4 regions of the Synechococcus sp. JA-3-3Ab genome follow, and region 4 is predicted to be linked to each of the others. Evidence: riboswitches for the same ligand, from Rfam matches in the RefSeq annotation. Region 4 holds a riboswitch; each other region holds the start of a gene.
The links. Region 4 has a riboswitch for cobalamin ahead of CYA_RS05185 (TonB-dependent receptor). Riboswitches for the same ligand answer to the same signal wherever they lie in the genome.
Positions count from the first base shown of each region.

Region 1: linked by a shared signal. The riboswitch ahead of CYA_RS11165 (sirohydrochlorin chelatase) and the one ahead of CYA_RS05185 (TonB-dependent receptor) in region 4 are both predicted to bind cobalamin.
Region 2: linked by a shared signal. The riboswitch ahead of metE (5-methyltetrahydropteroyltriglutamate--homocysteine S-methyltransferase) and the one ahead of CYA_RS05185 (TonB-dependent receptor) in region 4 are both predicted to bind cobalamin.
Region 3: linked by a shared signal. The riboswitch ahead of metE (5-methyltetrahydropteroyltriglutamate--homocysteine S-methyltransferase) and the one ahead of CYA_RS05185 (TonB-dependent receptor) in region 4 are both predicted to bind cobalamin.

Region 1 is NC_007775.1:2,377,972-2,385,195, reverse strand. Features, by position in the region: gene CYA_RS11170 (hypothetical protein) at 1-446, opposite strand, end outside; gene CYA_RS11165 (sirohydrochlorin chelatase) at 558-1,586, opposite strand; cobalamin riboswitch at 1,616-1,759, opposite strand; gene CYA_RS11160 (heavy metal translocating P-type ATPase) at 1,795-4,128, opposite strand; gene CYA_RS11155 (heavy-metal-associated domain-containing protein) at 4,239-4,433, opposite strand; gene CYA_RS11150 (DUF5340 domain-containing protein) at 4,498-4,737, opposite strand; gene trpC (indole-3-glycerol phosphate synthase TrpC) at 4,778-5,698, opposite strand; gene hmpF (pilus motility taxis protein HmpF) at 6,111-7,224, shown strand, end outside.
Region 2 is NC_007775.1:164,568-171,791, reverse strand. Features, by position in the region: partial or broken gene CYA_RS00835 (molybdopterin oxidoreductase family protein) at 1-301, shown strand, start outside; gene CYA_RS00830 (nitrate reductase associated protein) at 298-771, shown strand; gene CYA_RS00825 (molybdopterin molybdotransferase MoeA) at 749-1,912, shown strand; gene moaA (GTP 3',8-cyclase MoaA) at 1,914-2,852, shown strand; gene moaC (cyclic pyranopterin monophosphate synthase MoaC) at 2,857-3,951, shown strand; gene CYA_RS13900 (MoaD/ThiS family protein) at 3,890-4,189, shown strand; gene CYA_RS00810 (molybdopterin synthase catalytic subunit) at 4,190-4,675, shown strand; tRNA gene CYA_RS00805 (tRNA-Arg) at 4,709-4,783, shown strand; cobalamin riboswitch at 4,798-5,003, shown strand; gene metE (5-methyltetrahydropteroyltriglutamate--homocysteine S-methyltransferase) at 5,409-7,224, shown strand, end outside.
Region 3 is NC_007775.1:139,853-147,076, forward strand. Features, by position in the region: gene CYA_RS00690 (alpha/beta fold hydrolase) at 1-530, opposite strand, end outside; gene CYA_RS00695 (WecB/TagA/CpsF family glycosyltransferase) at 620-1,351, shown strand; gene CYA_RS00700 (cell division ATP-binding protein FtsE) at 1,718-2,563, shown strand; gene metE (5-methyltetrahydropteroyltriglutamate--homocysteine S-methyltransferase) at 2,740-5,004, opposite strand; cobalamin riboswitch at 5,460-5,665, opposite strand; gene CYA_RS00710 (ABC transporter substrate-binding protein) at 6,044-7,224, shown strand, end outside.
Region 4 is NC_007775.1:1,130,678-1,137,901, forward strand. Features, by position in the region: gene CYA_RS05165 (ArsA family ATPase) at 1-422, opposite strand, end outside; gene CYA_RS05170 (hypothetical protein) at 471-1,124, opposite strand; gene CYA_RS05175 ((2Fe-2S) ferredoxin domain-containing protein) at 1,128-1,997, opposite strand; gene CYA_RS05180 (DUF1636 domain-containing protein) at 2,007-2,423, opposite strand; gene CYA_RS05185 (TonB-dependent receptor) at 2,521-4,464, opposite strand; cobalamin riboswitch at 4,504-4,645, opposite strand; gene CYA_RS05190 (DUF1565 domain-containing protein) at 4,737-6,527, opposite strand; gene CYA_RS05195 (pentapeptide repeat-containing protein) at 6,691-7,224, shown strand, end outside.

The DNA.
Region 1 (7,224 bases), 1.2 Mb from region 4:
TGGTGCTGCTCGCCCTGCAGTCTTACTTGAGTGTGTTCGCTTACTTCGGTTTCAGTTTCCGTCTGCTGCTCAGCTTGATCAAGAATTTGTCGATCGCGGATCTGGGTTTGAGGATCCTCGTCAACCGACTGCAAAGGGAGAGAATCCTCCTCGGGTTGCCGAGGGTTGTCGCCATAATCGGCGGGATCAAAGGGAGACACAGCCGCCAACAGCGATTCTCGAAAGTCAGGCCAGGAATGCGACTGCAGACCCATCTGAACCAGCCGCCAAACCCCGTAGGAGGCCCCAATTGCAGCCAGGAGCCCAGGGATCCCGGCCAAGGACAGGGAAACCTTGGGCAGGGTCGGCAGGATCTGATCCAGCAGGCCCACCACCAACGCGAAGACAAAGATCCCGCTCCCCGCGGCAGCGGCACCTGAGACCCAAGAGGAGCGGGAGAACATCATCGTTTCTGTTTTTTCGCTAGCAGAACCACCGGAGCAGGAGAACCAGAGGTCAGGTTCACAGATCGCCTGCCTGCATCTCAGTTTATCCCGCCGGCAGCCTCTGTTTCTCGCTTAGGGCACTTGCCAAGCCCGCTGGTGGTAGCTCTGCAATTCGGCCCAGGGATCCGCTGCTGCTGCGGGGGTATGGCCGTGGTTGTGGTGATGGTGAGAGTGATGGTGATGGGATCCGTGCCCATGGGAGTCATGGTCATGGTGATGAGTATGCCCCGCTCCCAGCTCTGCGCTCACCGCCAGGCGAAACTTGCAGAGGTGGCAGTTCATCAGGGTTTGGCCCTGGAGAGCTTCCTGCTCCAGTTGCTGCAGGCTGTGCAGCACCGCGTCCACAAGGCCCAATTCCGGCAGCATCAGCCAGTCGATCTCGGGGTATTGGCGTCGCCGTTCTTCCACCGCCGCCTCGATTTTTTTCACCAGCACCCCTGTAAAGAGAAAATAGGGCAGCACAACCACCCGGCGCGGCTGCCAAGAGAGGGCCCGCTCCAGACCCACCGGCAGGCGGGGATGGGTGATGCCGATAAAGCAGGTTTCCACGGCAGCAAACCCGGATCCTTCCCAAAGCAGCCGGGCCAGCTTACAGGCTTCGGCGTTGGCTTCGGGATCGCTGGAGCCGCGACCGACAAACAGCAACACCGTTTCCGCCCCTGGGATCTGCTGCGGCTGGGCAGCCAGCAGAGTGGCCAATCGCTCCCGCAACAGTTGCAAGATCTCGACCCGGATCCCCAGCGGCCCGCCGTAGTGGATGCGCAACTGCGGGTGGAGGGCCTGCAGACGATCCAGCTCCACCGTCACGTCGAACTTGTTGTGGCGCGCCCCAAAAAGCAGCAGCGGCAGGGCCACGATCTCCTGCCACCCTTGGGCCAAGCATTGTTCCACCCCCTGGGCAATACTGGGCTGGGCTAGCTCCAAAAAGCAGGGGATCACCGGCCGATGGGGGGTGAGGGATTGATAAACTTGGGCCAGCTCCAGAAAGGCTTGCTGCCCTTCAGGGTCACGGGATCCATGGCCGATGAGCAACAGGGGCAAGGCAGGAGAAGAAAACTGCCCAACCGCACGGGGAGGGGAAAAACTGAGGACATCCAACACAAAAAACTCCGTTCCTTGTGAATCGCAAGGGGTACAGGACAAGGGCAGGTGGGTGTTCTGGCTGAGGGAGGGATCCCATCACAGTTGCGTCACAGTGGCGGATTTGCACCGCGCTTTCCCCAGTCTGCCCGAGCTTCTTAGGTTAGCTTGCCGCCTGCCGTTCACCAAGCCCCCCTGGGGGGATAGCCCCGGCCCCCTGCCTTGATCCCTAGCTCCCCTCTCCCCCAGGGAGAGGGGTTGGGGGTGAGGGCCGAAAATGCCACAGCCGCAGGGCATTAGCCACTACGGAAACAGAGCTCAAGGCCATGGCCGCCCCCGCCAGCATGGGGTTGAGCAGCCAACCGGTGAAGGGGTAGAGCGCCCCGGCGGCAATCGGGATCCCGAGCGTGTTGTAGATAAAGGCGAAGAAGAGGTTTTGGCGGATGTTGGCAAGGGTGGCGCGGCTAAGTTGAATGGCGGTAACCACGCCCCGCAAATCGCCGGATATCAGGGTAATGTCGCTGGCGGCTATGGCCACATCGGTGCCCGTCCCGATGGCGATCCCCACATCGGCTTCTGCCAGTGCCGGCGCATCGTTAATGCCATCTCCCACCATCGCTACCCGGTGGCGGGGCCGTCTGAGCTGGCGAATATAGGCTGCCTTTTGCTCAGGGCGGACTTGGGCGATCACCCGGCGAATGCCTGCCTGCCGAGCAATGGCCTGGGCGGTGGTGGGGTTATCCCCGGTCAGCAGGATCACCTCCAGGCCCATCTCCTGAAGCTGGCGCACCGCTACAGGGGAGGTGGGTTTAATGGGGTCGGCAATGGCCAACAGCCCCACCAGACGGTGGGATTGCGCCACGCCGATCACCGTTTTGCCCTGGCTTTCCCAGGTCTGAACCCGCTCCAACCAAGAGGGATCCCAAGCGATCCCCATCGCCTGCAACCAGCTCAGCCGACCGATGCCGACCCACTGATCCTCCACCCAGGCTTCTGCCCCCTCGCCCACTTTTGCCTGAAAGTGCTGGGCCGGCGGGATCGAGATGCCTTCGGCTTCGGCTTTTTGCACCACTGCCTGGGCCAGCGGATGTTCCGAGTGTTGTTCCACCACCGCTGCCAGGCGCAACAGGGCTAGGGGGGAAGATCCTGGCGTCCAGATCTCGGTGACGCTGGGACGGCCTTCGGTGAGGGTGCCGGTTTTGTCCAGGACGACTGTGCCCAGGCGATGGGCCAGCCATTCCAGGCTTTCGGCCCGCTTCACCAGGATCCCCAGTTCTGCCCCCCGCCCCGTCGCCACCATGATCGAGGTGGGGGTGGCCAACCCCAGCGCACAAGGGCAGGCGATGATCAGCACCCCAATGGTGTTCACCAAAGCCAGCGTCGGATTGCCCGCCAGCCCCCACCAGAGCACAAAAGTTAGGATGGCTACCCCGATCACCGCCGGCACAAACCAGGCCGTCACCCGATCCGCCACCTGTTGAATGGGAGCTTTGGATCCCTGGGCCTCCTGCACCAGGCGCACGATCTGGGCCAGAAGCGTATCTTTGCCCACCCGCCGCGCTTCCATCACAAAGCTGCCCGTCTGGTTGAGGGTGGCCCCGATAACCTCATCTCCTGCCGACTTGCTCACCGGCAGGCTCTCGCCCGTCACCATCGACTCGTCCAGGCTGGAGGATCCTTCCAGGATCACCCCGTCTACTGGCACCTTCTCACCGGGGCGCACCCGGATGCGATCCCCCACCTGCACCGCCGCAATCGGGATATCCTGCTCCACCCCGTCGCGGATGACCCTTGCCGTTTTCGGCTGCAGCCCGATCAGCTTGCGAATGGCCTCGGAGGTTTGCCCCTTGGCCCGCTGCTCCATCCATTTGCCCACCAGCACCAGGGTGACGACCACCGCCGCCACTTCGTAGTACACATCCGGGTGCAGGCCCTGCTGGTGGAAGAAGTTGGGAAAGAGGGTTGGAAAAAGGGAGTAGAAAAAAGCGGCGCTCGTTCCCAAAGCTACCAAGGTATTCATATCCGCCGAGCGTCGCTGCCAAGCCGCCCAGGCGCCACGATAAAAAGGCTGGCCCACCCAAAACTGCACCGGCGCCGTCAGCAGCAACTGCAACCACGGATCCTGCAGCCAGGGGGGCAGGCCGGGGATCTCCCGCCCCAGCATCATCGGCAGGGATCCGATCAGCAGCACCGTGCTGAGGCCCACTCCTATTGCCACCTTCAGCTTCAATTCCCGTTCTGCCGCCCGTTGGGCGATCCGTTCTGGGTCGGTCGGATCGGACTGTTGCCAATCGTCTTCGACCAAGCGCGCCTGATACCCCGCCTGCTCCACCGCCCGGATCAAGGCTTGCGGATTCACCAGCCGGGGATCCCCTCGCACGATGGCCTGCTCGCTGGCAAAGTTGACCGCTTGTGCCGTAACGCCCCGCACGCGACTGAGGGCCTGTTCAATGACAGCAGTGCAGGAGGCGCAGCTCATGCCCTGGATAGCCAAGCGCCAAGTGCCGCCAGCAGATGAGGCGGACAGGCCCGGGGCAGCGGAATGGGAACCCGAATCAGACATGGCTGTCCTCAGAGCAAAAATTAATAGCAAAAGCCCTCTTTCCCCCAACCAGGGGAAAACCACACCTGTGAACCTTGTCCCGCTACTGCCGACGGGCAAGGGAAAAATCGCTAGGCCGGCGGATAGCCCACTTGGGCGAGCACCTGCCGCCAGACACTTTCCGGCTGCTCAGACGTAATCCGCACCTGCTTGGTCTTGGGATCCGCCTCCACCTGCGCCTGGGGATCCTGTTGCCGCACCGCCTGCGTGATGGTGTCCACACAAGCGGAGCAGGCCAGCTTCGGCACCGTCAAAACAACTTGCATCCTGGGAAACCTCCCCAGCCCAATGCCACCAGCTTGATGCTAAACCTTCCAGTGGGCTGGAAGGTCAAGAGGGTGGCTGAGGCTCCTCTATGTTCCAGCGGTAGTCTACCTGATAGCCCCGCTGTCGCCAGTCCTCTTCCAGTTGCAACTGTTGGGTCAGGGCTTTGCGCAGAGAGTTGATCAGCTCTTGCGTGCGGCCTCGGTTGCCGAAATCCTGCTCTTCGACAGTGGGAAACGTTTGCCGCTCGAGAACCCGCAGCAGAAATTCGTAGTGGACGTGAGCCGGCACAGGAATACGTTTCATCGATCTAGGCCCTTCTTGGGATCCATTGACAATCCTGGGCTTACTGGGATGACAACAGGGAGCGGACGGCTTGGCCGGGATCCGGCTGCGTTACCAGCGCTTCCCCCACCAGCACAGCGCGCACCCCCCAACTGCGCAACTGCTGCAAGTCAGCAGGGGTGTGGATGCCAGACTCGCTGACCACCGGCAGATCGCCGAGGCGCTCCCGATGGGCGACCAAGAGATCCCGCGTCGTGTTCAAGTCCACCGCAAAGGTTTTGAGATCCCGATTGTTGATGCCGATCAGCACCCGTCCTTTGGCCTGTTGCAGGTGCGGCAAGGCCAAAACCCGCTGCAACTCTTGGCAAGTGTGCACCTCCAACAGAGCCGCCATGCCCAGTTGCTGAATGAGCTTGAGAAAATAGCCCAAGTCCGCATCCGAGAGAATGGCGGCAATCAACAGCACCGCATCCGCTCCCAGAGTGCGGGCCCAGAGGATTTGGTAAGGGTAGAGGATGAACTCCTTGCACAAGATGGGGATCCCTACCGCCTGGCGGATCTGGCGCAAGTACTCGCCGCTGCCCTGAAAAAACCGCTCATCCGTGAGCACCGACAGGCAACTGGCTCCCGCCGCCTCGTAGCTTTGGGCAATGGCCACCGGATCAAAGGGATCGCGGAGAACCCCACGGCTGGGGGAAGCTTTTTTCACCTCAGCGATAAGGGAAACGGGGTGAGGGGATTGGGTGAGGGCCGCCACAAAATCCCGCACCGGTGGCGCTTGCTCCAGTTGCTGCTGCAATTGCTTCAGAGGAAGCTGTTCCCGTTGGCGCTCCACCTCCTGCTCTTTGTGCCAGACGATCTCCTCCAAAATGTGGCGTGGCTCGGCCTCTGGAGCCTTTGTCCGGTACACCTGCGAGGCCACCACCACCGGCGGGGCAGGAGAACGCCGACGAACGGCAAGCAGCTCACCTTCCAGCTCCATACCACCCCTGAACAGAACTCTACACCTCACCCTAAACTACTCTAGTGTGCTGCTGTCGGTTTGAATAGCTACTCCGAATATCCCCAAACCGCCTCTGGCAAAGGTGTTTTTTTTACTCTATGGTTGAGTTTAGGGCTGAGCAGCAGCCGATGCCGGTTAGACTGCCAGTTAAGCAGAGAGCCGGCGGAGGCGCTGCTTGAGGCAAGACAAAGGTGCTGCTCAAGACGAGATGGCTCGAGACAGATCCAAGTCAACCCGGGTCAAGCGAGAGGCTTGACGCAGGTTTTCGCGCCCCGGGGTGCCTTGCTCCGGCAGCCGTTTCGTCTCCCCATCTTGCCCAACTGTGGGCAAAGGCTCGGCTGAGGCAGAGTTTGGGATATTGCTGTCCATGCTGTTTTGAAGGAGTTCGGGCGTGCTGTACCTGGCAGAGCTATCCAAGCCGATTGGGTTTGCCAAATCGTCGCTGCAATTGCTAGCCAAGCAGCAGCAGGACAACACCTGGGTGGCCGTGAACGAAGAATCGATTACTCTAGAGGGCCGCATCGCCCAGGAGGCCGGGCGCTTCAAGGATGGGGCCTTGGTGCTGGCAGAAATCACAGGCAGCCGTCAGATTACCCGCATCAACGAAGCCGCTCGCCAAGTGGTGACCTACCTACAAAACTTCAGCCAACTTCAGCTCAAAGCCCGCAGCCAAGAGGAAGAGATTGAAAATTGGCGCAAGTCCCTCACCTTTCAGGCGCATGAGCTGACCCGCCGCGAGATGGAGCTGGCAGCCCAAGAAGAGGAGGTGCGGCGGCTGTACGAGCAATACAAGGGCGTGGAGGAAGAGCGCAAGCTTCTAGACAGCCTCAAAGAGGAGTTGGCAGCCCAGCAGGCCTACCTGGCCGAGCAGCAGCGCCTGATCGGAGAACAGCGAGAAGCCCTGAACCGGCAACGGCAGGAACTGGAAGCTCAGTTGCAAGAGGCCCGCTCCAGCCGGCTGGGGGAAGCAGAAGCGGTCCAGCTCCAGATTTTGTTGCAAGAAGTTCAGGAGAGTTTACATTTCTCCGCGAATCCCTTGGCTCTTCTCCAGAGTTTAAAAAGCCAGGTTCAGCAGCAGCAGGATCACTTCAATCAAGAGATTGCCCAACTGGAGCAAGAACGTCAGCAGGCCCACGCTCAACAGGAGGAGCTGGATCGAGACTACCATGCCTGGCGGGAGCGCTGCGCCGCCTGGTGGGGATCCCAACGATCCCTGGAGCAGAGCCAAGCCGAATGGCATGCCCGCCAGGGATCCCTGCGAGCCTATCAGGAGCAACTGCAGAGGATCCTTCAGCAGTTGCAATCCCAAGAGAGCTTGTACCAAAAAGCCTATCGCCTGGTGCAGGAGTACGACTTCATCGTCGATGGCAGCAGCAACGGCGGGTCAGGTGCCTCAGGGTCTGCGATCTCGGTCGAGGAGCTGGCGGCCTTGGTGAGCCAACTGCGCCGAGATTACGAGCAGCGGGCAGCCCAAGTCAGCCAACAGCGGGCCGAGCTGGAGCAAA
Region 2 (7,224 bases), 970 kb from region 4:
CCGAGCAATGCACCCCCAACCCTTTCTCGAAATCCATCCCCGCGATGCCAGCAAGGTAGGGCTAACTGAGGGTGACTGGGTGAGGATTGAATCACGGCGCGGCAAGGCTACCCTGCCGGTTAAAATTACCTGCGCCATCAGCCCTGGCACAGTGTTCATGCCCATGCACTGGGGGGCATTGTGGGGCAATGATACAAGCTGTAACGCTCTCACCCACCCGGTTGCCTGCCCCAGCTCAAAGCAACCTGAACTCAAAGCCTGTGCCGTCAAGCTTAGTCGCATCGAGCGGCCACCAAAATGATCTTTAAGTTTGAGCAAGACTTTGCCGACAGCCTTCGCTGCATTCCCATGATCGTGCGCTTAAAGCTCGATCAGTGCGGCATCAAGCTCAAGTTACATCAGTGGCTGCGTTTTAGTTACCAGCAGCGCCAAAGTTTGGTTGACCTGCCAACGGATACCGCTGACAACCGAGCTGCCTACCGCGCCTACCTAATTCACCTTATCGAAAGTGTCTGCCAAGAGCAGGCCGCTGAGGTAACTGTTGATCCAAACCCTGCCTGGGAAGACGCTACCACCATCCCTGACTGCGTTCTTGAGCAGGCGGCAGCCAAGGGGGTCGTGCTGACTCTTGAGCTATGGCAAAAGCTGACCCCGTTGCAGCGCTTTGCCCTCATTAAGCTCAGTCGCCCTGGCCACGAAAACCGCAATTTCCTACCCGCCTTTCAGGAATTTTCCGCACCCCACACCTATGGTCACTGTCCAGGAAGCTGAAGCCATTATTAAAGACCACTGGCTGCCAGCCAAAACCGAGTCGATCCCGATTGCAAGCTGTGTGGGCCGGGTTTTGGCAGAGCCGATCTACGCCGATCGGGACTACCCGCCAATTAACCGGGTCCTGATGGACGGTATCGCCATCAACTATGCCGCTTATGCTGCTGGGCAGCGAAGCTTTGCTGTTGCAGGCATAGCCCCTGCGGGGACAAGCCCTGCCACCCTGCCCGATCCGCAGCAGTGCTTGGAAGTGATGACTGGCTGTGCCCTGCCGCTGGGTAGTGATCTCGTCATTCCCTACGAGCAAATTCGTATCGAGGGAGGAATTGCCACCATCACCCAGGAAGTCGAACGCAACAGGGGTGATTTTGTTCATCCCCAAGGTAGCGATTGTTCTGCAGGAGCGCTGGTTCTCCGCCCCGGCATTACCCTCAAGAGCATCCACGTCGGGATCTTGGCCTCCTTTGGCTACAGCCGCATCCAAGTTGAGAGGACTCCTCGCATCAAAGTTGTGGCAACTGGCAGCGAATTGATTCCCATTGAGCAGACCCCTGCACCCTACCAACTGCGGCGCTCCAACGCTGAGGCCCTCCGAGCGGCTCTTCTTGCCTACGGGTATACCGAGGTTGAGACCGATCACCTTCCGGACGATCCTGCTGCCATTGCCACCCACTACCAAGCCAATACCCCAAACTACGACCTCTTGATTTACTCTGGGGGTGTTTCAAGGGGAAAGTGTGACTACTTGCCGGCCATCTGGCAAAGCTGTGGTGTTACTGCCTACATCCACGGCGTGGCGCAAAAGCCAGGCAAGCCAATGTGGTTTGGCATCGACCATCAGGCCAATACTATAGTTTGGGGCCTCCCAGGCAACCCCATCTCAGCTCTTGTATGTTTGCATCGTTATCTCCTCAACCGTAACACTGACTCTGGGCACCTAAGTGAAGTCATTACCTTCAAACCCAATCTCACTCTTTTTGTGCCCGTTAAGATGAGCGCCAACCGAGTCTTTACACCGATTATGCCTAACAACTCCGGAGACTTCATCGCTCTAACAGACAGCGATGGCTTTGTAGAGTTACCCCCGGCTCAAACTATCCTCAGCCCCGAGCAAAGCATCCAATTCTATCCGTGGTACTAAGATGCAGCTAGTGGATCAATGGAATCGTCGCATTCGCAAGCTAAGGGTTTCTCTAACCGATCAATGCAACCTTCGCTGCCGCTACTGCATGCCTTTGCATCCAGAATTTCTGGACAAAAGTAGCTACTTAACTCCGCAGCAATACAAAGAAATTATTGGCGAGTTGCTGGACTATGGCATTGAAGAAGTTCGCATTACAGGTGGTGAGCCTCTGGTTCGGCAAGACTTTGATGAAGTCATTCAGGAACTTGCCAAGCTGAAGATCCCGTCCCTCAGCCTAACAACCAATGGCCTGCTGCTCCACCGCTACTGGGACGTTCTCAAGGCTGCCAACGTTCTCAACCTTAATGTTAGCCTCGATAGCCTACAGCCCTCCACCCAAGCTGCAATTGCCCGTCGCGACTGCCTGGCGGATATTCTCCGTAATATCCAGGAGGGTATTGCCCGGGGATTTAGCCTCAAAGTCAATACGGTTGTAATGCGGGGGATCAACGATTGCGAGCTATTTGATTTCGTTGAGTTTGCCCGCAAGACAGGCGTGACAGTTCGCTTTCTGGAGCTGATGCGGGTCGGCTATGCCAACTCTCTCTATGAAGAACACTACGTTTCAGCACAAGAGTGCATTGCCCGTCTGCAAGAACGCTATACTCTAACCCCCCTTCCAGCGGCACCTGATTCGACAGCGTTTTACTTTACAATCGACGAGAATGTTAAAGTTGGATTTATTGCCTCTGAGTCTCAGCCCTTCTGCAGCAGCTGTTCCCGGTGGCGCTTGACAGCTGATGGTCGTCTCTTTGCCTGCCTATTTAGTGAGGAGGGTCTCTCGGTTCGAGACAAAACACCAGGCCAACGTCAGCAAATTTACCAGCAGCTTTTGGGGATGAAACCACTGCGCCGGGTTGAGCAGGTCTCACACCCAATGTACGGCTTAGGGGGCTAGCTCTATGGACAAAGCTGATCGTACATGGGCCCATCTTAATGCTCAAGGCCATCCGCATATGGTAGATATTAGCCACAAATCGGTGTCTTTGCGAACGGCCACAGCACGGGCAAGAGTTCAACTGCCACCTGCTCTCAGATCCTATGTTGTTGGCCAAGATATCCACCTGAAAAAAGGACCGGTATTTCAGACAGCAACCATTGCCGGTACAATGGCTGTTAAAAGAACTGACCAACTGATCCCCTTTTGTCATCAGATCCCTGTTGAAGACTGCACCTTTGATATCACAATTGATGATCACTTGCTTGTAACCATCCACTGCACTGTCAAGACCAGCGCTAAGACAGGGGTTGAAATGGAAGCTCTCTGTGGTGCGGCAACAGCAGCGCTGACAATCTATGACATGTGCAAGTCGGTGTCGCCCCATATCTGCATCCAGGAGACCCGCCTAGTAACTAAGTCCGGCGGCAAAAACGCCCTCCTGGAACGTCCCCTCTATGGCTTGGTGCTCACAGGGGGACGTAGCAAGCGCATGGGTCGCGATAAAGCGCTGCTGAACCCTTTTGGCAAACCCCACGCCGCCTATCTCTATGAACTGCTGCAGCCCTACTGCCAGCAGGTTTACTTGTCAGCGCGTGCCGGTCAGTGGTCGGGCACAGCTCTAGAGCTCTTGCCCACACTACCAGATCTAGTAGAAAGCGTTGGCCCGATCAGTGGCCTATTGACTGCCTTGAATACTCATCCTGAAGCTAACTGGTTGGTTGTTGCCTGTGATCTACTGAACCTTCGGTCAGAAACAATCCAAAAGCTGCTGGATCACTACCAAGCCGAAACAATCGCAACTTGCTATGTTAACCCCGAGCGCGGCTTCCCGGAAGCTCTTTGCGCCATCTATACTCCTCAAGCTGCAGCGGTACTAGAAAGGGCTTACGCGGAAGGGGTGTACTGCCCTGTGGAAATCCTCAGCAGGCAGCCCTGCACCCTAGTTACCCCCAACCATGAGGTCGAGCTCATGAACGTCAATACCGCCGAGGAGTATGCCACTTTCCAATCCGTTTGGGGTAGTTGCAGCCATGGTAACTCAATCTGTCCTAAGTAAGACCGTAACAATTCAATATGTAGCAGTGCTGCGGGAACAGGCTCAGCGGAGCAGCGAAGTGCTGCAAACCAGTGCAGCAAACTACCTAGAGCTCTATCAGCAGCTGCAAGCAAAGTATGGATTTTCGCTAGCAGCGGAGGACGTTAAGGTTGCTGTCAATCATGAGTTCTGTGACTTGACTAGGCCGATAGATGAAGGTGCCTTGGTAGTTTTCATTCCACCAGTTTGTGGGGGCTAAATGCTGCGTTTTCTAATTGTGGATAGCACCATCCAGCCAGCTGAACTCAGTCGTTTGCTCGTCAATAACACAGCGGGTGCCTTAGTAACCTTCGAGGGCTGGGTACGCAACCACAGCCAGGGCAAACCTGTTCTCAGCTTGGAGTACGAAGTCTACGAGATCCTTGCCCAGAAGGAGGGCGAGAAGATCCTCCGAGAAGCCCACGCCAAGTTTGGCCTCTGCGGTGCTGTTGCCTGTCACCGCCAGGGTCATCTTGCAATTGGTGATATTGCGGTTTGGGTTGGTGCTACAGCTGAACATCGCGGCGCCGCTTTTGCTGGAGCACGTTACATCATTGATGCAATCAAGGAGCGCTTGCCCATTTGGAAAAAAGAGTACTACTGGGGTGAGCCGCCGCGTTGGGTTTTGTGTCAGAAAGCAAAGCCTTTGTTCCAGCAATTCCATAAGAACGCTATTGCTCGGCAGCCTTGCGGCGATACCCCCTAGCCTCTCTGCTAGTATCAGTGAGGTACCTGACCTGGGGCTGTAGCTCAGCCTGGATAGAGCAAGCGCCTCCTAAGCGCTAGGTCGGCGGTTCAAATCCGCCCAGTCCCGCTAAAACCAGTGATAGGATAAAGTCTACTGTCGGTTCTGACGGGGATCAGCCGTCAGAGGCAACGGGGAAAGTGCAGTGAGAATCTGCCGCTGTCCCGCAGCTGTGAGCCGGTTTTGGACTTGGGATCCCTAGTTCGTTGTTGCAAGAGGCCTTGAAACGCAAGCCAGCCCCTCCAAAACTGAGCAAGTCAGAATGCCCGCCGGCGGTTTTTCCACAGTTCACCATATCTGCGAGGTACAGATATGCTCCCCATTTTGACGTTAGCCCGTTCCCGTCTCGAAGTTTTTTCATCGGCCTGCTTACGGATTTTCGACGCTCTCGGATCGTAGGCACTCAGTCAAAAGCGCGGACAAGAGAGCTGAGCAGATAGCTCAGGGGCAGCTAGGAGGACGGTTGCTCGCTTTGGTTGCACAAAAGAGTCCTCTGGGCATCCCCCTGTGCAGAGTGGGCAAGCCGCCAGGGTGAAGGAACGCCTTGACAGCTCCGGCAGGTTTCCTGGCCTAGGGAAAACCTTCTGCCGGGATGCCACCGATAGGCATGTCGGCGGCCATCTCTTGCTGCCTAGGTTGGATGACAACTGGCGGCAACCTCAATTACCGAATTCGATTCAGGACAAGGTACCTTATGGCCATTGAAACTCAAACCCTAGGCTATGCCCGCATGGGCAAGCGCCGCGAGCTGAAGAAAGCCCTGGAGGCCTTTTGGGGCGGCACCCTGGAGGCGGAAGCCTTGTTGGCGACGCTGCAGGATCTGGAGAGTCAGGCCTGGCGAACCCAGCGACAGGCCAACCTCGACCACATTGCCGTAGGAGATCAAACCCTCTACGACCACGTTTTGGACTGGGCCACCTGGCTGGGGCTGATTCCCTCCCGGTTTCAGAGCTTATCAGGCCTGGAGCGCTACTTTGCCATGGCGCGGGGGCAGGAGGGGCTGCCGGCCTTGGAAATGACCAAGTGGTTTGACACCAACTACCACTACCTGGTGCCGGAAATTGAGGCCGACGCGATCCCTCAGGCCCATTTCGACGACTTCCTGGCCACGGTGCGACGGGCGCAAGGGATCCTAGGAAACCGCACCAGCCCCGTCCTCCTCAGTCCGGTTACCCTTCTTGCTCTAAGCCAGCGCTCTGGCGAGTTGCGGGGGGATCTGGAGAAGCTGCTTCCTCTCTACAGAGAACTCTTGCAGGAGCTGCAGCGCCTGGGGATCCGGGAAGTGCAAGTCCATGAGCCCATCTTGGTGACCAGCGAAGGCAAAAGTCTTCAGGAAGCGGTGGAGCAGACCTACCGCTGGCTTGCAAGCGTGGGGATCCCTCTCCACCTGGTTACCTACTTTGACGACTTGGGGGAGACTTACCCCTGGGCGGTGGAGCTTCCGGTAGCTGGCCTCAGCCTCGACTTCACCCGCGGCCACAACCTGGAACTGGTCAGAGCCCACGGCTTCCCCGCCGACAAGATCCTGGGGGCGGGGGTAGTGGACGGGCGCAACATCTGGCAGATCCAGCCCAAAGCCGTTCTGGCCACTCTGCAAGAGCTGCAAGCCCTAGCCCCCAACCTGCGGGTGCAGCCTTCTTGCTCGCTCCAATTTGTGCCCCACGACGCTGCTCTGGAAACCCACCTGCCAGAGCCTTTGCGCAATGTTCTCAGCTTTGCCGAGCAGAAGCTGGCCGAGGTGGTTCTGCTGGCCCGCACCCTCAACGGCGAAGACACCGCCGCCCAGCAGCAGGAGCTGGAGCAGCAGTGGCAGGCCTTCCAGGACTTCAATCCCCCCAACTCTACAGTGCGCCAGGCCTTGGCTAACCTGACGGCGCAGGACTTCCAGCGCTCCCTTCCCTACGAGCAGCGTATAGGCCGGCAGGTCAAGCTGCCACCGCTGCCGACCACCACCATCGGCTCTTTTCCCCAAACCCCCGAAGTCCGGCAGTGGCGGGTCAAGTACAAAAAGGGCGAGATCTCCCAGGCCGAATACGAAGCTGCCATCGACGCCGAAATTGCCAAGTGCATCCGCATCCAAGAAGAAATTGGCCTGGATGTGCTGGTGCATGGTGAGTTCGAGCGCACCGACATGGTGGAATACTTCGCCCAACAACTGCAGGGCTTTGCTTTTACCGAGCACGGCTGGGTGCAGAGCTATGGCAGCCGCTGCGTGCGTCCCCCCATTCTCTACGGCGACGTGTCTCGCCCTCGCCCCATGACGGTGCGGGAGTTCAAGGTGGCCCAATCTCTGACTCAAAAGCCGGTCAAGGGGATGCTGACAGGGCCGGTAACCATGCTCAACTGGTCCTTCCCCCGCGTTGACGTTTCCCGTCGCGAGCAGGCCCTGCAAATTGCCCTGGCCCTGCGGGCAGAGGTGGCCGACTTGGAAGCTGCCGGAGCCGCGATGGTGCAGGTGGACGAGCCAGCGCTGCGAGAGGGGCTGCCCTTGAAAAAAGAGCGCTGGCCAG
Region 3 (7,224 bases), 990 kb from region 4:
TGGGCAAAGAAAAACCGGCCGAAGGGGGGCCACCCCAGCAAGGACTGGATGAGGGGGGTGGTTCGGCGGCGCAGCCAAGAGATCTGGCGACGCTTGCGCTCGTGCAACAGCCGCAGTGAGGGATCCAACATCGCCACCCCCAAGGCCTGGCCTGGCTCGAAAACAGCCGCCTGCAAGGCCACAATGCAACCAATGGAGTTGCCCACCAGATAAGCTGGCTCCCCCACCACCTCCCGCCCAAAATCGGCCACCTGGGCGCCCCAGGTTTCAAAGGTGTAGGGGAAAGGGGATCCCGGCAAGGGCTTGGCGGATCCCCCAAATCCCAGGAGGTCAAGGGCGTACACGCGGCAGTGCCGCCCCAGCTCCGGCAAATTTTTCCGCCAGTGGTCGCTGCTGGCCCCAAAACCGTGGATAAGCACCACCGCCGGGCCGGCGGATCCCGCCTGTTGGTAGCGGATGGACTGGCCCTGCCAGAACCAGCGCCCCTCGCGGGGGGCCAAGACGCTTGTAGAAGGCTGTTCAGAGAGCATGGAATCCCTATCTCACCCCGAAGGATAGCGCTCTTTTTTGTTGGCACAATCTGGATTGGGAAGCAAGTTCTCTCCCTAGGCCCGTGGCAATGTCGTTGGTAACCTACTCCCTTTTGGGCGTCAACCTGCACCTTACCCTGCCGGAAACCCATCTGCAGAGCTATACCGCCTGGATTGAAGCCCGCATCAGCCAGGGCCTGGGTGCTCAGGTAGTCACCTGCAATCCGGAGATGATCATGCAGGCGCAGCGGGATCCGGCCTTTGCCCAAGTGCTGCAGGAGGCTGAGCTGGTGATCCCAGATGGGGCGGGGGTGGTGTGGGCTTTGCGGCGGCAGGGGATCCGTGTCCAGCGGGTGCCGGGGATCGAGCTGGCCGAAGCTTTGATCTCGCGGGCAGCAGAACGGGGGTGGCGCTTGGCCTTGGTGGGAGGAAGGCCGGCAGTCAACCGGGCAGCGGTTCAGCAGTGGCAAGCTCACTTTCCCTCTCTGTCCATTTGGGGCCATCACGGCTACTTCTCTGGCGCCGAAGAGGAAAAACTTCTGCAAGCTCTCCAGAAAATCCAACCCCAACTGGTGTGGGTGGGGCTGGGATCCCCGCGCCAGGAGCTGTGGATCCAGAGATGGCGCAGCCTCTTGCCCCAGGCCATCTGGATGGGGGTGGGGGGCAGCTTCGACATTTGGGCCGGCCAAAAACGGCGAGCCCCGCGCTGGTGGCGTGACCATCACCTGGAATGGTTGTATCGTCTCTATCAGGAACCTTGGCGCTGGCGACGCATGTTGGCTTTGCCCAGGTTTGCCTGGCGGGTGCTGTGGGATCGCTGATACATTTACGCTGAACACTGCTGAACATCACTGTTCAACTATGCAGCGATAGCATTCTGCTTGTTTCCATTCGCGTTAGCGGGACGGAGTCCAAACAGAATGGCGGTATCCCGCAAAGCTTTGAGTAGAATACCCAAAGCGCAGTTTCCGTGTCGTCTTACTACCAATTTTCTGCTTTGCTTTGGCTACCATGTTGGCAGACTCGAAAGTAAACAGAAAGATCAACTGGTAGTAATCCGTACTGAACATATTATACATTATTTTCAGTATAGTTGAGCTTATTATTGACTAGAGTCATGCTCTTCTCCCTCGCGCTCCTAGCCTGGCAGCTCCACTCGTTCCCTTCTCTCTAGGCGCTTTACCACGATGCTTGGTCAGCACATCGGCTACGCTCCCCGCCTTCACCCTTGGGCTGGTACAGCCCCAAACCCCTCCCTCCTCGTCCCAACCGACCCAGAAACCACCTTGGGCCTCTACCGCAAGCCCCAGACCGGATCCCTGCCAGCCCTAGGTAGCGCTGAGAGCATGGTGTCGCTGCGGGGGGTGAGCAAGGTCTTTCCCAACGGCAACTGGGTTTTCCGAGATGTGAACTTGGAGGTGCGCCGCGGCGAGTTTGTGTTCGTAACCGGGGTGTCGGGGGCGGGCAAGTCCACCCTGCTACGGCTGCTCTACGGGGCCGAACAGGCCACCGAGGGCACGGTGATAGTGGATGGGGTGTGTCTGTTTTCTTCGGAAGGTCGGCGACGGCCCTACCGCATCCCGCCCCGCCCCCTAGCAATGTTGCGGCGGCGCTTGGGGGTGGTTTTTCAAGACTATCGCCTCTTGGCCAATCGCACCCTGGCGGAAAATGTGGCCTTTGTGCTGCGCGCCCAGGGACTTTCCCCAGCAGAGATTCGCCGCCGCCTGGGGCCGACCTTGAAGATGGTGGGGCTGACCGAGAAGCGGGATTGCTTCCCGGACGAGCTTTCGGGAGGGGAGCAACAGCGCCTCAGCTTGGCCCGCGCCATTGTCAACATGCCCGTCTTGTTGCTGGCCGACGAGCCGACGGGAAATCTGGATCGGGAAAACTCCCTATTGGTGCTCCAAATCCTGGAGCGGCTCAATTCTTTTGGCGTGACGATCCTCATGACTAGCCACGACCCCTATCTGGTGGAGCGGGCCGGCCACCGGGTGGTGCGCATGGAGGGAGGGCGCCTGTATGATCTGCGCTGAGGGCTGCCGGGATCCCTACTTTGCTCTTCACAAGCTTTTTGAGATCCCGGAGAGCAGCTTTGCCGGTTGCATCAGCAGACCGTAGGCCCTAAGCCAGCCGCATCAGCACAACAGCGGCACCGCCCGCGGCGACTTGTCAAGCCAGCCCGACCAGTTACATCAGCGGGTCGTGGGCCTTACTCGCGCAGACCCTCAGGTTGGGTTTCCAGAAGCTCCTCCCTTAGCTGATGAGCGGCAGCCACCATATTTTTCAGTGCGGGGATCACCTCCTCCCAGCGGCGGGTCTTGAGGCCACAATCGGGATTAACCCAAGTTTGCTCCACAGGCAAGTGGGCCAGTCCTGTGCGCAGCTGCTGCAGGATTTGCTCAACGCTCGGCACCGCAGGGCTGTGGACATCGTAAACGCCGTTGCCCACCTGGTGACGATACCCAGCCTGGGCAATTTGCAGCAGGGTTTTGTTGTTGCTGCGGCTGTTTTCAATGGAAAGCACGTCGGCATCCAGCCGCTCAATGTGCTCGATGATGTCCCCAAACTCTGAGTAGCACATGTGGGTGTGAATCTGGGTTTCCGGCTTGGCCCCGCCGGTAGCTAGGCGAAAGGCATCCACTGCCCAGCTGAGGTATTCTGGCCAGCGTTCTTTTTTCAGAGGTAGCCCCTCCCGCAGTGCCGGCTCATCCACTTGCACCATCACCGCTCCAGCCGCTTCCAGATCTGCCACTTCGGCTCTCAAGGCCAGGGCAATCTGCAAAGCCTGCTCCCGCCGGGGAATATCAACACGGGGAAAGGACCAGTTGAGCATAGTCACTGGCCCCGTGAGCATGCCTTTCACCGGCTTTTGGGTGTGGGACTGGGCTACTTGGAATTCCCGCACTGTCATGGGTTGGGGGCGAACCACGTCGCCGTAGAGAATGGGAGGGCGCACGCAGCGGCTGCCGTAACTCTGCACCCAGCCGTGTTCAGTGAAGGCAAAGCCTTCCAGCTTCTGGGCAAAGTACTCCACCATGTCGGTGCGCTCAAATTCTCCATGCACCAACACATCCAGGCCAATCTCTTCTTGAATGCGGATGCACTTGGCAATCTCAGCGTCAATGGCTGCTTCGTACTCCGCCTGCGAAACCTCCCCTCTTTTGTACTTAGCTCGCCACTGCCGCACCTCTGGAGTTTGGGGGAAGGAGCCAATGGTGGTGGTGGGCAAAGGTGGTAGCTGAACCTGCCGACTTAGGCGCTGCTCGTAGGGCAGGAATCGCTCGAAGTCCTGGAGCTTGAGGTTGGCCAAAGCCTGGCGCACTTGGGGGTTGGGGGGGCTAAACTGCGCAAAGCTCTGCCACTGCTGCTGGATTTCCGCCTGCTGGGCAGCAGTGTCTTCGCCGTTGAGGGCTCGCGCCAGGAGAGCTACTTCGGCCAGCTTCTGTTCGGCAAAGCTGAGGACATTTCTGAGGGGTTCCGGCAACTGGGCTTCCAGAGCAGCGTCGTGGGGCACAAATTGCAACGAAGCGGAAGGCTGCACCCGTAGGTTGGGAGCTACCCCCTGCAGCTCCCGCAGGCTGGCCAAGACGGTCTCAGGCTGAACCTTCCAGACATTCCGAGCGTCCACTACGCCAGCACCTAGGATCTGGTCAGCCGGAAAGCCATAGGTTCTTACCAGATCCAGGGTGTGGCCACGGGTAAAGTCAAGGCTAATGCCGGCCACCGGCAGTTGCACCACCCAGGGGTAAGTCTCCCCCAGGTCATCGAAGTAGGTGACCAAGTGGACACGGATCCCGGCGGTTGCCAACTGGCGGTAGCTCATTTCCACAGCTTCCCGCAGGCCACTTCCCTGGCTGGTAACCAAAATGGGATCGTGAATCTGGACTTCTGGGATCCCCAGCTGTTTTAACTCCTGGAGGAGATCCCGGTACAGAGGAAGGAGCTTTTCCAAGTCCGCCCGCAGATCCCCAGATCGCTGGCTAAGGCAGAGCAAAGTCACTGGACTGAGGACAACGGGGCTGGTGCGCTCCCCTAGGATCCCTTGGGCCCGCCGAACTCTTTCCAAAAAATCCCCAAAGTTAGGACTGGGATCGGCTTCCGGCTCAATTTCGGGTACCAAGTAGTGGTAGTTGGTGTCAAACCACTTGGTCATTTCCAAAGCCGGCAGGCCCTCCCGCCCCCGCGCCATGGCAAAGTAGCGGTCTAAACCCGACAGACCTCGGAACCGAGAGGGGATCAGCCCCAGCCAGGTGGCCCAGTCCAGTACATGGTCGTAGAGAGTCTGATCCCCTACCGCAATGTGATCAATCCCAGCTTGTAGCTGAGTCTGCCAGGCTTGAGTCTCCAAATCCCAAAAGGTAGCCAGCAGAGCCTCTGACCCTAGGGCACCACTCCAAAAGCCTTCCAAAGCTTTTTTGAGCTCGCGGCGCTTGCCCATGCGGGCATACCCCAATGTCATGGTTTGTGCAGTCATGTTGTGTGCCATCCCAAATACTGAGTTTTCTAATTTTCCTGCGTTCAATTCGCCCTCAACTGGGATCCCGCCCGCCAAGGAAGAAACCGGCTGTTCCTCTCTTGCCTCTGGAACCCCAACAAAACACTGCCTTTTGCGCAAAAAAGATACTCAACGCAGCCAGCGATCGCAGTGGCTACTTGCCAGCCACCAATTGAAGTCAGGAAGCCTGACATCTCACTCTTTCCTTCGCGTAGGCGGGCTGTAGATCTTGATAGATCTTGGTGCAACAGCACCCAAAATTTACTCTCTCCCGGCCAACTGGCTCAGAGTCTTGCTTGGGTTCTTGGACTTATTTCTACTGCTGAGGAGTACCGAAAGCTTGTGGGAGCAACGCCGGGAAAATGCTCAGGATAACGAAAGCAGAAACGAGCTAAAGCCAAGACAGTTACCATCTGTACCTCGCAGATGTTGTGAAGTTTAGAAAAACCATCGGCGGGCATTCTGACTGACACGGTTTTGGGGGACAAGATCTGGATCGGCAGCGAATGACTCTAGAGATTTGCTGCAGAACTTCTCCTAAACCGGATCACAGCTGCGGGACAGCGGCAGATTCTCACTGCTCTTTCCCCGTTTCCTCTGGCGGCTGATCCCCGTCAGAACCGATAGCTGAGCTACATCGTATCACGGAGTTCAGAGACGGGAGTAGAGTGCTTCAATCATCACCAAGCCAGCAGCCTTTGGAGCTACCAGACCTCACCTTTCACCCAGCGGTCTTGCAGGAAGTCATCGGAATCCTCTAAACATCCTCCCCCCCTGCATTGCTCTCAAGATAAGGCAGTGATAGCTTAGCTGCCATAAGTCTTGTCCAGGAGGCAAGGGGGTTTGCTCCTTTTTGCTGAAAAAGCGACAGATCGGGGTTTCTATGGCATCAAGCTTAAAAGTAACTGTGTGGTCTGTGGGCCTCTTCTTGCTGAGCCAGATGTGGGCTGGATGCGCTCAGAATGCTGCTAAGCGGACAGCTTTCGATCCAAAGCTAGCAGGATCCAGCGATCAAATCGTGCTGGCCATTGGAGGGGAAAGGGAAGAAGGATTTGATCCCACCCTGGGCTGGGGACGTTACGGTTCGCCTTTGTTCCAAAGCACTCTGCTGCGGCGGGACGAGAACCTTGAGATTGTAAACGACCTGGCGACTGGCTACACTGTCAGCCAAGATGGCCTAACCTGGACGGTAACCCTACGAAAGGATGCAGTCTTCTCCGATGGAAAACCTGTCACAGCAGCGGACGTGGCTTACACCTTTAACCAAGCAGCTCGGAGTGGTGGTCTGGTCGACCTAACCGCCCTAAAGGAAGCAGTAGCTATCGACACTCATACGGTGGAGCTGCGGCTGCAAAAACCCCAAAGTACTTTTGTCAACCGCCTCATCACCTTGGGTATCGTGCCTCAACATGCCCACGGGCCTGATTATGCTCGCAAACCCATTGGCTCTGGCCCCTACCGACTGGTGCAGTGGGATGAGGGGCAACAACTGATTGTGGAGGCAAATCCCTTATATTACGGCCAGACTCCTGGCATTCGGCGGCTGGTTTTCCTTTTCCTGGAGGAGGATGCAGCCTTTGCAGCAGCCCGAGCCGGACAGGTACACGTGGTTAGCGTGCCTCAGTCTTTGGCTAAGCAAACTGTTAAGGGCATGAAGCTTCACGCCATTCCCAGTGTGGATAACCGAGGGCTGATGTTCCCCTTTCCCCCTAGAACCGGTGCGACAACCCCAAAGGGATACCCCATCGGCAACGATGTGACTTCTGACTTGGCGATTCGCAAGGCGGTCAACTTCGCCATTGACCGACAGGCGCTGGTGGATGGAGTCCTAGAAGGCTACGGATCCCCTGCCTATGGCCCAGTCAGCGGTTTGCCCTGGGAAGAGCCGACCGCCAAGATTGAGGACAACAATCCAGACCTGGCCCGTCAGATTCTAGCTGAGGGAGGCTGGAGCGATAAAGATGGGGATGGGGTAGTGGAAAAAAACGGGCTGCGGGCTGAGTTCACCGTGCTCTACCCGGCCAACGACAGTATTCGCCAAGCCCTGGCCCTAGCTGTTGCAGAAATGCTGCGGCCTGTGGGCATCCGAGTCAATGTCGAGGGCAAAAGTTGGGATGACATCATTCCGCTCATGCACAGCAACGTGGTGCTGTTTGGCTGGGGCAGCCATGACCCAACTGAGATGTACAACCTCTACCA
Region 4 (7,224 bases):
ATGGCCATCAGCTCGTCCACCCCCGGCCAGTCCAGATCCCAAAGGGGCAGGAGATCTTCCTTGGCCAGCCAACTGCCCCGCTCGGCAATCAGCTCCAGAGCCGGGCCGTAGGTCTGCTTGAAATCCTGCAGCAACACCTCGGCCTGGAGAGCCCGCACCTGCAAGTTGGGCCAATCCGGCAGGGGCTGGGGAACGTCGGCCACCGGGATCCCCAGCACATCCCCCAGGGAGTGGGCCGGATCGGTGGACAGGAGCAGCAGACGGCGCTCTGGTTGCGCCTGGGCCAGGTGACGGGCCAGGGCACAGGTGAGGGTGGTTTTGCCTACGCCCCCCTTGCCGCTAAACAGCAGCAGACGCTGGCAAGGAGAAAGGAGAGACAGGCGGAAAGCGCTCCCGCCACAATCGAGTTGAGCAGGCTGCAAAGGGATCCCTTCTGGCACAGGTCACCCCCATTGTGGCCTGGATCTCCCTTAGGGATGCTCCAGATCAGCGAAGTTTCCCCTCTCCCACCACAACCGGCGTCCTCTGTCCCACGCCAGCAGCGCGTGGATCCCAAGCCAAAATCCCGTCCACAGCCAGTTGTCCAGCCAGATCTTGGCCAAGATGGGCAGGGTCAAGCCCTCCGTTCCGCCCAGAACCAGGCCGGCTGCCAAGATCAGCCCTTCAAAAGCAAGGAACCCTAGGATCAGCATGGCTGGGATCCAAAGATAGTTCAGCAGCAATTGCCTTGGCCTAATAGGTTTGGACTGAGAAAACAGAGGTCGGTAGCCGGCAGCAAAAGCGACCCCCACCGTGCCGATCCCCAAGACCAACCCCCAAGCAAAAGAATCAGGTGTACGGGGATAGTTGTGCCAGGTGTAGCCAAAGATTTGGTTGGCCAGCCAAATCATCGAAGCGCTAATAATTGCCCTTTGGCGAGTTAACGTGGTGCCCGCGATGATGCCAACAGTTACAAAAGGAAGCGTGCAGGTATAGGCAATGTTGCTCAGGCAGCCGATGGTGGTAAATAGGCTGGGCCAAAATCGACCTTGGGCTAGATCTCGGCTGGCTTGGATCCAAATTACTTCTGGGATCCCGCGGCGAGGCTTGGGGATGGACTGGACAAGAGCTTGTAGGCTAACCATAGGCTAATCTCCAGGAAAAAGGTGAGCTTTCAAGGGGCAGTTCTTTAGCAGATGCTCCTGGACAATTTGCCGCGCTACTTGGGGGGTAACCCGCTTGTACCAGGTGCGATCTCCGGAGTAAAAAACCACCGGCCCTTGTTGACAGACTTCTAGGCATCCGGAAGTAATGACCTGAATATCCAAATTGGCTTCCCGCAGGGCCGATTGCAGAGCTTCCACAACGGGCTGATAGTGGCGAGAAGGATAGCAGCGGCTGGAACGGCAAACCGCCAAATAGGGCCGCTTGAGGGGGTTATCTTCATACGGGATCCGCTCTTTTCCCTCGACGTAAATGGCCCGCAGGCGTTCATAAAGGGAGAGCTTCTGATAGTCGGCTTTGCCTTCGGGCAGGTAGTCTTCTCCTGGCCCCAAAAAGGGACTGGGCAAAAAGATCTGCAGCAGCGATTCCTCTGCTCCGTTCCAAAATTGGATCCCCCATTGGCGAGGCTGGCCCTGCGGATTGAGGCGGCGATAGAGGGCGGCGCGGCCGACCAATCTTTTGCGGCGCAGCTCAGGTGGAGTTCTGCTGTAGGGGCCGCCCTGGTGCTCTTCTAGACACAGGTGCAAATGCCAAGTTTCGGTGGCCACGGTCAAATAGCCGTCGTAGAGCACACAGAGAGCAGGGGGATCCTTGAAGGCCGCCTCCAGCACTCCTCCCTCCACCACCTGGCCCACTTGGATCTCGGCCCAGCGCTCCTGAAAGAGCTCATAGAGCAATGGCCCAAGACAGTCGATGTGAGCCGGGATCCCTTCGTAAACGGTTGTCCAGCCGGTGGGGGAAACCTCTTGCCAAGTCTGGTTTAAGGGCGTGATCCAGGGACTGAAAGCGGCCATAGGTTGCTCCTATTGGATTGGCGGAATGCGGGCAATCACCCCCTTTTTGATGGGGCGCTCTGCCCAGGGCAGGATCCCATCGGGCTTTGTCAAATACAGCTCCGCCGTTTGTAAGATTGGCTCTACATCTTTTGGATCGAGATCGCCAAAGACATAGGTCATCTTCCCCGGGGCTGCTAGGGCAATCACGCAGGCATGGCTGCAGCCGCTCATACAGGCAACTGGCTTCAGGTGCAATTGGGAATTGAGCACTTGCGATTGCAAGGCGGCCAGGAGCATTTCTCCTTTGCTAGTCCCTTCTTTTTGGCCGTTCACCCAGCGAGATCCGCAGGTGGTGCAGATCCAGAGGTAATGTTCGGCCTCAGCTTGAGCCGAAGTTGTCGATGGAGAAAAGTTAGGAGATAGAGAGTTGGTTGAGATCGCCATAAGTTGCATCCAAACTAAACCGTAAAGCAGACAATCAACTTGGAAAGTTCTCGCTAAAAGTGGTCAGCCGGAGAGTTAAAAACAGCCTGGGATATCGCTAAAATTGCCCCCGCAAGTTCACCCTCAGCGTGCGGCCAACTCCGGGATAGCCGGGGAAAACTTCATACTGCTCATCCAGCAGGTTGTCGATCCCCAACTCTAGGCTCAGGGCCTCAGCCAACGGGATCCCGCCGCGCAGAGCCACGGTGGTGTAGCCTGGCAGGGATTCCGTATTGGCATTGTTGGTAAAAAAGCTCCCAATGTGATGGACCAAAATCGAGCCGTACCAGCCCTGCTCGTGGCGGTAGCTTAGGCCTAGATTGAAGCTATCGGCTCCTACAAAGGCTAGCTCTTTGCCAACTGTGGCCGGGTTAAGGGCAGCGCGGATGATGGGATCATTGAGGGTATAGTTGGCAAAAAGCGTCCAGTTTTCCCCCAAACGCAAATCTAAAGCCGCTTCCAGGCCGGTATATTCGACCAGCCCGATATTTTCATAGGTTCCCCGGCGCGGCCCAAGGCTGACAAAGGTGATGCCATCGCGGATGCGGTTGTGGGCAAAAGTTAAGCGCAGCAGGCCAAAATCTCCCAAGGTTTGATCCAGGCCGATGTCCAAGCTCTCCCCTCGCTCTGGGCGGAGATTGGGGTTGCCATCCACTTCAAAAAAGCCGCGCAGCCGGAAGAACAATTCCGAGATCAAGGGAGTGCGAAAGCTGCCGGCGTAGCTGGCCCTCAAGGTAGTTCCCTCGGCAACTGCCCACCGGATCCCCACAGCCGGCGAGGTGGCCGAGCCGTTGGCCAAACTGCTGAAGTCCTGACGGATGCCCAGGTCGAGGTGGAACTGGGGATCCGGGCTGTAGTCCAGGCGGGCAAACAGGGCCCCCTGGTTAACCGTATCGTCGTAGTTGATATTGGCAGAACCCCTGGCAAAAGAAAAAGTCGTATTGCGGGCTGAGATAGAGCGATAATCTGCCCCCAAAACTCCCTCTAGGTTTTCGCCGGCCTGCCAAGCATATTGAAGCTGGGATCCCCAGCCATTGCGCAAGATGACGTCGCGGGATCCCTGGCTTTGCGGAGCGCTGAAGCGGTAGTTGAGATCGTCCAAAAAGACTCTTGCCTGCAGGGATCCTGTTTCCTGAGTCCACAGCCAACTGAGATCCAGCAGCAGATCGTTGGTGTTTTGCTCTGCGTCGGGAGAGGGAAACTCTACACTACCGGGCACGCGAAAGGCTTTGTTGAGGTAGAGGGCGTTGGCTGTTAGGACTTGATCTTCGGCCAGTTGCCAGGTGAGCTTGGCCTGCAAGTTGTGGTACTCCACCGCCGAGTTTTCCCGCCTGCCTGACTTGCCCAGCCGCTCAATGGCAAAGGGAAAGTCGTTGTTACTTTGCAGACGGCGATAGCTGAGCACCCAGCCCAGATCCTGGGCTTGGCCGCGACTTTGGATCCCTTGCTCATTGAGACCGTAGCTGCCGACCGCCGCTTCCAGCACCGTCTCCGTTTCTGGCTGCGGCTCCACCGTGACGATGTTGATCACGCCGCCAACGGCGTCTGAGCCGTACAGGGTAGAGCCGCCGCCGGGGGAGACTTCAATTCGCTCGACGACATCGGTGGTGATTTGCGAGAGGTCAAACCCCCCGAAAAAACCCAGATCGTTGAGAGGGCGGCCATCCAAGAGCACCAATACCTGCGCCGTTCGCGCCCCTCGCATGAATTGAGAGCTAAGAGCTCCCAACTGAGTTCCCGCTGTGCCATCGCTGAGGATCCCGGGCAAGTAGCGCAGGGCTTCCTGCACCGTCCTTGCCCCTTGCTGGCGCATCTGCTGGCGGGTGATGACATAGACTGGGCGGGAAGACTCTCGCAGCAGGCCGGGACGGCGAAACGGGGTGGTGACGGGTTGATTCAAAATCTCGGCGCTGAGGCCGGTATCCAAGATTGCCTGCCCCCAGGCCGGGATCCCCAAACTCAAGATCCCCAGCCCAAGGCTGAGACATACAGTTACTTTCATCCGGTTGCTCCTGCTTCCGTGCGACGCGGAAGGGCTAAGCTTTGAGCCAAAGCCGCAGGCGGGCATCCTGACTGAGGGCCTCAGCCCATCACAGTTGCGGCACAGCGCCGGATTTGCACCGGACTTTCCCCATTGCTTGCCCTGGCTGATCCCCAGGACAACCTGACGGCACGGCTTTCCTCCCCATTGCTCTGGAAAAAGCCGTGCTAGGCATCATACATTCCCTGCTGGGGAGTTCCTATCCTGCCGGGGGGGATCCCTGGGCAGTGAGGTCAACGGAAGATCATCTCCGCCACCGCGTCAAAGCCGGCGTCCAACAGCCGATCCAAGACTGACTGGGCCTGGCTGCGGCTGTCGTAGAGGCCGGCCTGCAGCACCCTCCTGCCGTTGAACACGGTCTCCACCGCTTCGGGGACGAGCTGCCGCAGCCGCTGCAAATCGTCGCTGCCCTTGGGGGTCACCAGCACACGAAAGCGGGTGGCCGACTCTGCTGGGGCTACCGCCGGTTCTGGAGCCGCGGCAACGGGAACAGGGGGGGTTGTTGGGCTGCTGCCCGCTTGTCGGCGAGCCGGGGGTGGCAGGAGGGTAGTAATATCCGTGAGAGGAGCCACAGATTGCTGGCGGACGGGAGTGGCAGGAGCAGGCTCAACCGGTTGGGCAGGCGTGGTGGAGCCATCGGGGGTGAAGGGGACGGCAACAAACTCCTGGGGTTGAGCGCCTGCCGGCTGAGGGGGGGCACTGGGCAAAATGCGCCCTCCCGATCCCGCTGCAGGAGGGGGAACGGGGGCAGTCGATTGGGGCACCGTCACCACCGGCAAGGTGGGAGAGGCCGCCGCCGGCTGGGGATCCCTGCTGGGAGCCGGAGGCTCGGCCTGCGGAGGTGTGGGCAGCGTCAAGCCGCCTGCCGCAATGGGTGGCGGGGCGTTGCTGGGCAGCGCAGCCACCGTGGTCTGGCCGGCCAGATCCAGCTCCCCTTTGGTTTTGCCGGCCAGTTGGTTGCCATTGGCGTTGAGGCGCAGGCCGCGGGTGGCGTTGTGGATGTCGTACTGGCCGTTCCCCTCAAAGATGTTGTTGCCGGGATCCGAAGCCGTGCCCAAATCTGGCTGGGCGGTGGTGATAGCTGTCAGGCCAGTCTCCAGGTTGCGGGCAATGAGATTGTTGCGCAGGATGGGACGGGCGCTGCCGCCGACCACAATGCCGGTGCGGTTTTGCAGGATGCGGTTGTTGCGCACAATCGGCGCCGAGCGCTGGTCGATGGTGAGGCCAAAGCCGGTCTCTTGGAAGAGGTTGTTGACAATGGTGGGCTGGGAGGTGCCCAAGACGGAGATGCCGTTGGCCCCGTTTTTGTAGAAGCGGTTGCCTTCTATCCAGGGGTTGGAGGCGCCGGCGATGAAAATGCCGTCGTGGATGCTGCCCACAAAGCTGTTGTTGAGAATGCGCGGGGAAGCCGATTCTACCCAGAGGGCGTAGCCGCGCCGACCCTGGTTGCGCAGGGTAACCCCCCGCACCTCTGAGCCGGTCTCTGCCAGCAGGGCAACGTTTTGCCGGGCCAAGGTCGGGCTCATGTAGGTGCCGCCGCCATCGATCAGGTAGCCCTCTCCCAAGGTGGACTCGTCCCCGCGCAAGATAAGGCCGGCCTTGAGGCGGATGGGGAAGACTTCGCCGCTTTCTGCGCTGTACACCCCCGGCAGAAGCTGGATGATGCTGCCGGCTGGCGCCCGGCTGATGGCATGGGTGATGGTCTTGAAGGGGTTGTTGCGGGATCCATCCCCTTGGGTATCGCTGCCATTGGCGGCATCCACAAAAATGGCGGGGCGGTCGTCCGGCAGCGGCGGCGCTTGGGGCAGGGCCTGCTTCTCCAAAAGGCCGGTGTCCAGGGAAGTTTGCGCCCAACTGGGATCCCTTCCTGCCGCCAGCAGTAAGCTGGTGCTCAACAGCAAAGAGGTGGCCAGTCGCGTCAGCGTCGCGGAGCCGTGACGCTGCAACCGCAAGTCAGGCAGGACTGCTGTAAATTGGTGTTCGCCGGATTTCTGCAGACGGATGAACGATAAGGAAGAGATCATAGGAGTCATCCCCACACCAGGCTGGGCCAGAGAAGGAAGGAGGGTCGAGGCTATCCTACCAAACCTGACAGGCAGGATCCTGCCCTCTTCCCCAACTCCAAATACGGACTGACGCGGGCTTCTTTTTGTAGATCTAACGCTACCCCTAGAGTATACCCTTGCCATGACCGACGAAGCCCTTGCCCGCGAAGGCTCCTCCCAAGAGTTGCCGCTGGCTTCCCTCTCGTCTGGGCGCCCCCTGCTCAACCTGCTGTTGTTGGGGATCCCAGCCCTGCTGCTGCTGCTGGGCCAGTGGGCAGGGCAGCCGGCCCTGGGCTGGGGGGCGGTGCTGGCTTGGCTGGGCCTGGCCGGCTGGTGGGGGCAGCCGCTCTGGGTGCAGATCGGGCGCGACCTCTGGCAGTGGCTGACCACCTGGCCCAGCCTGGGGTGGGCGGCAGCAGCTCTCGGCTTGGCGGTGATGGGAGGATTGGTCTGGAGTGGAGCCTTCTCGGCCCTGGGATCCCTGAGCTGGGAGGCCATCGGGGCTTTGGGCGAGGTGTTCGGGGCTACAGGTCAGATCCTGATCGCCCTCCTGGCCGCCTACATCGCCTGGCGGCAGTACGTCATCTCCCGCGACCTCACCATCCAGCAGAACATCATCACCCAGCAGCAGACCATCGACGCCTACTTCGAGGGCATCTCCAACCTGGTTCTCTCC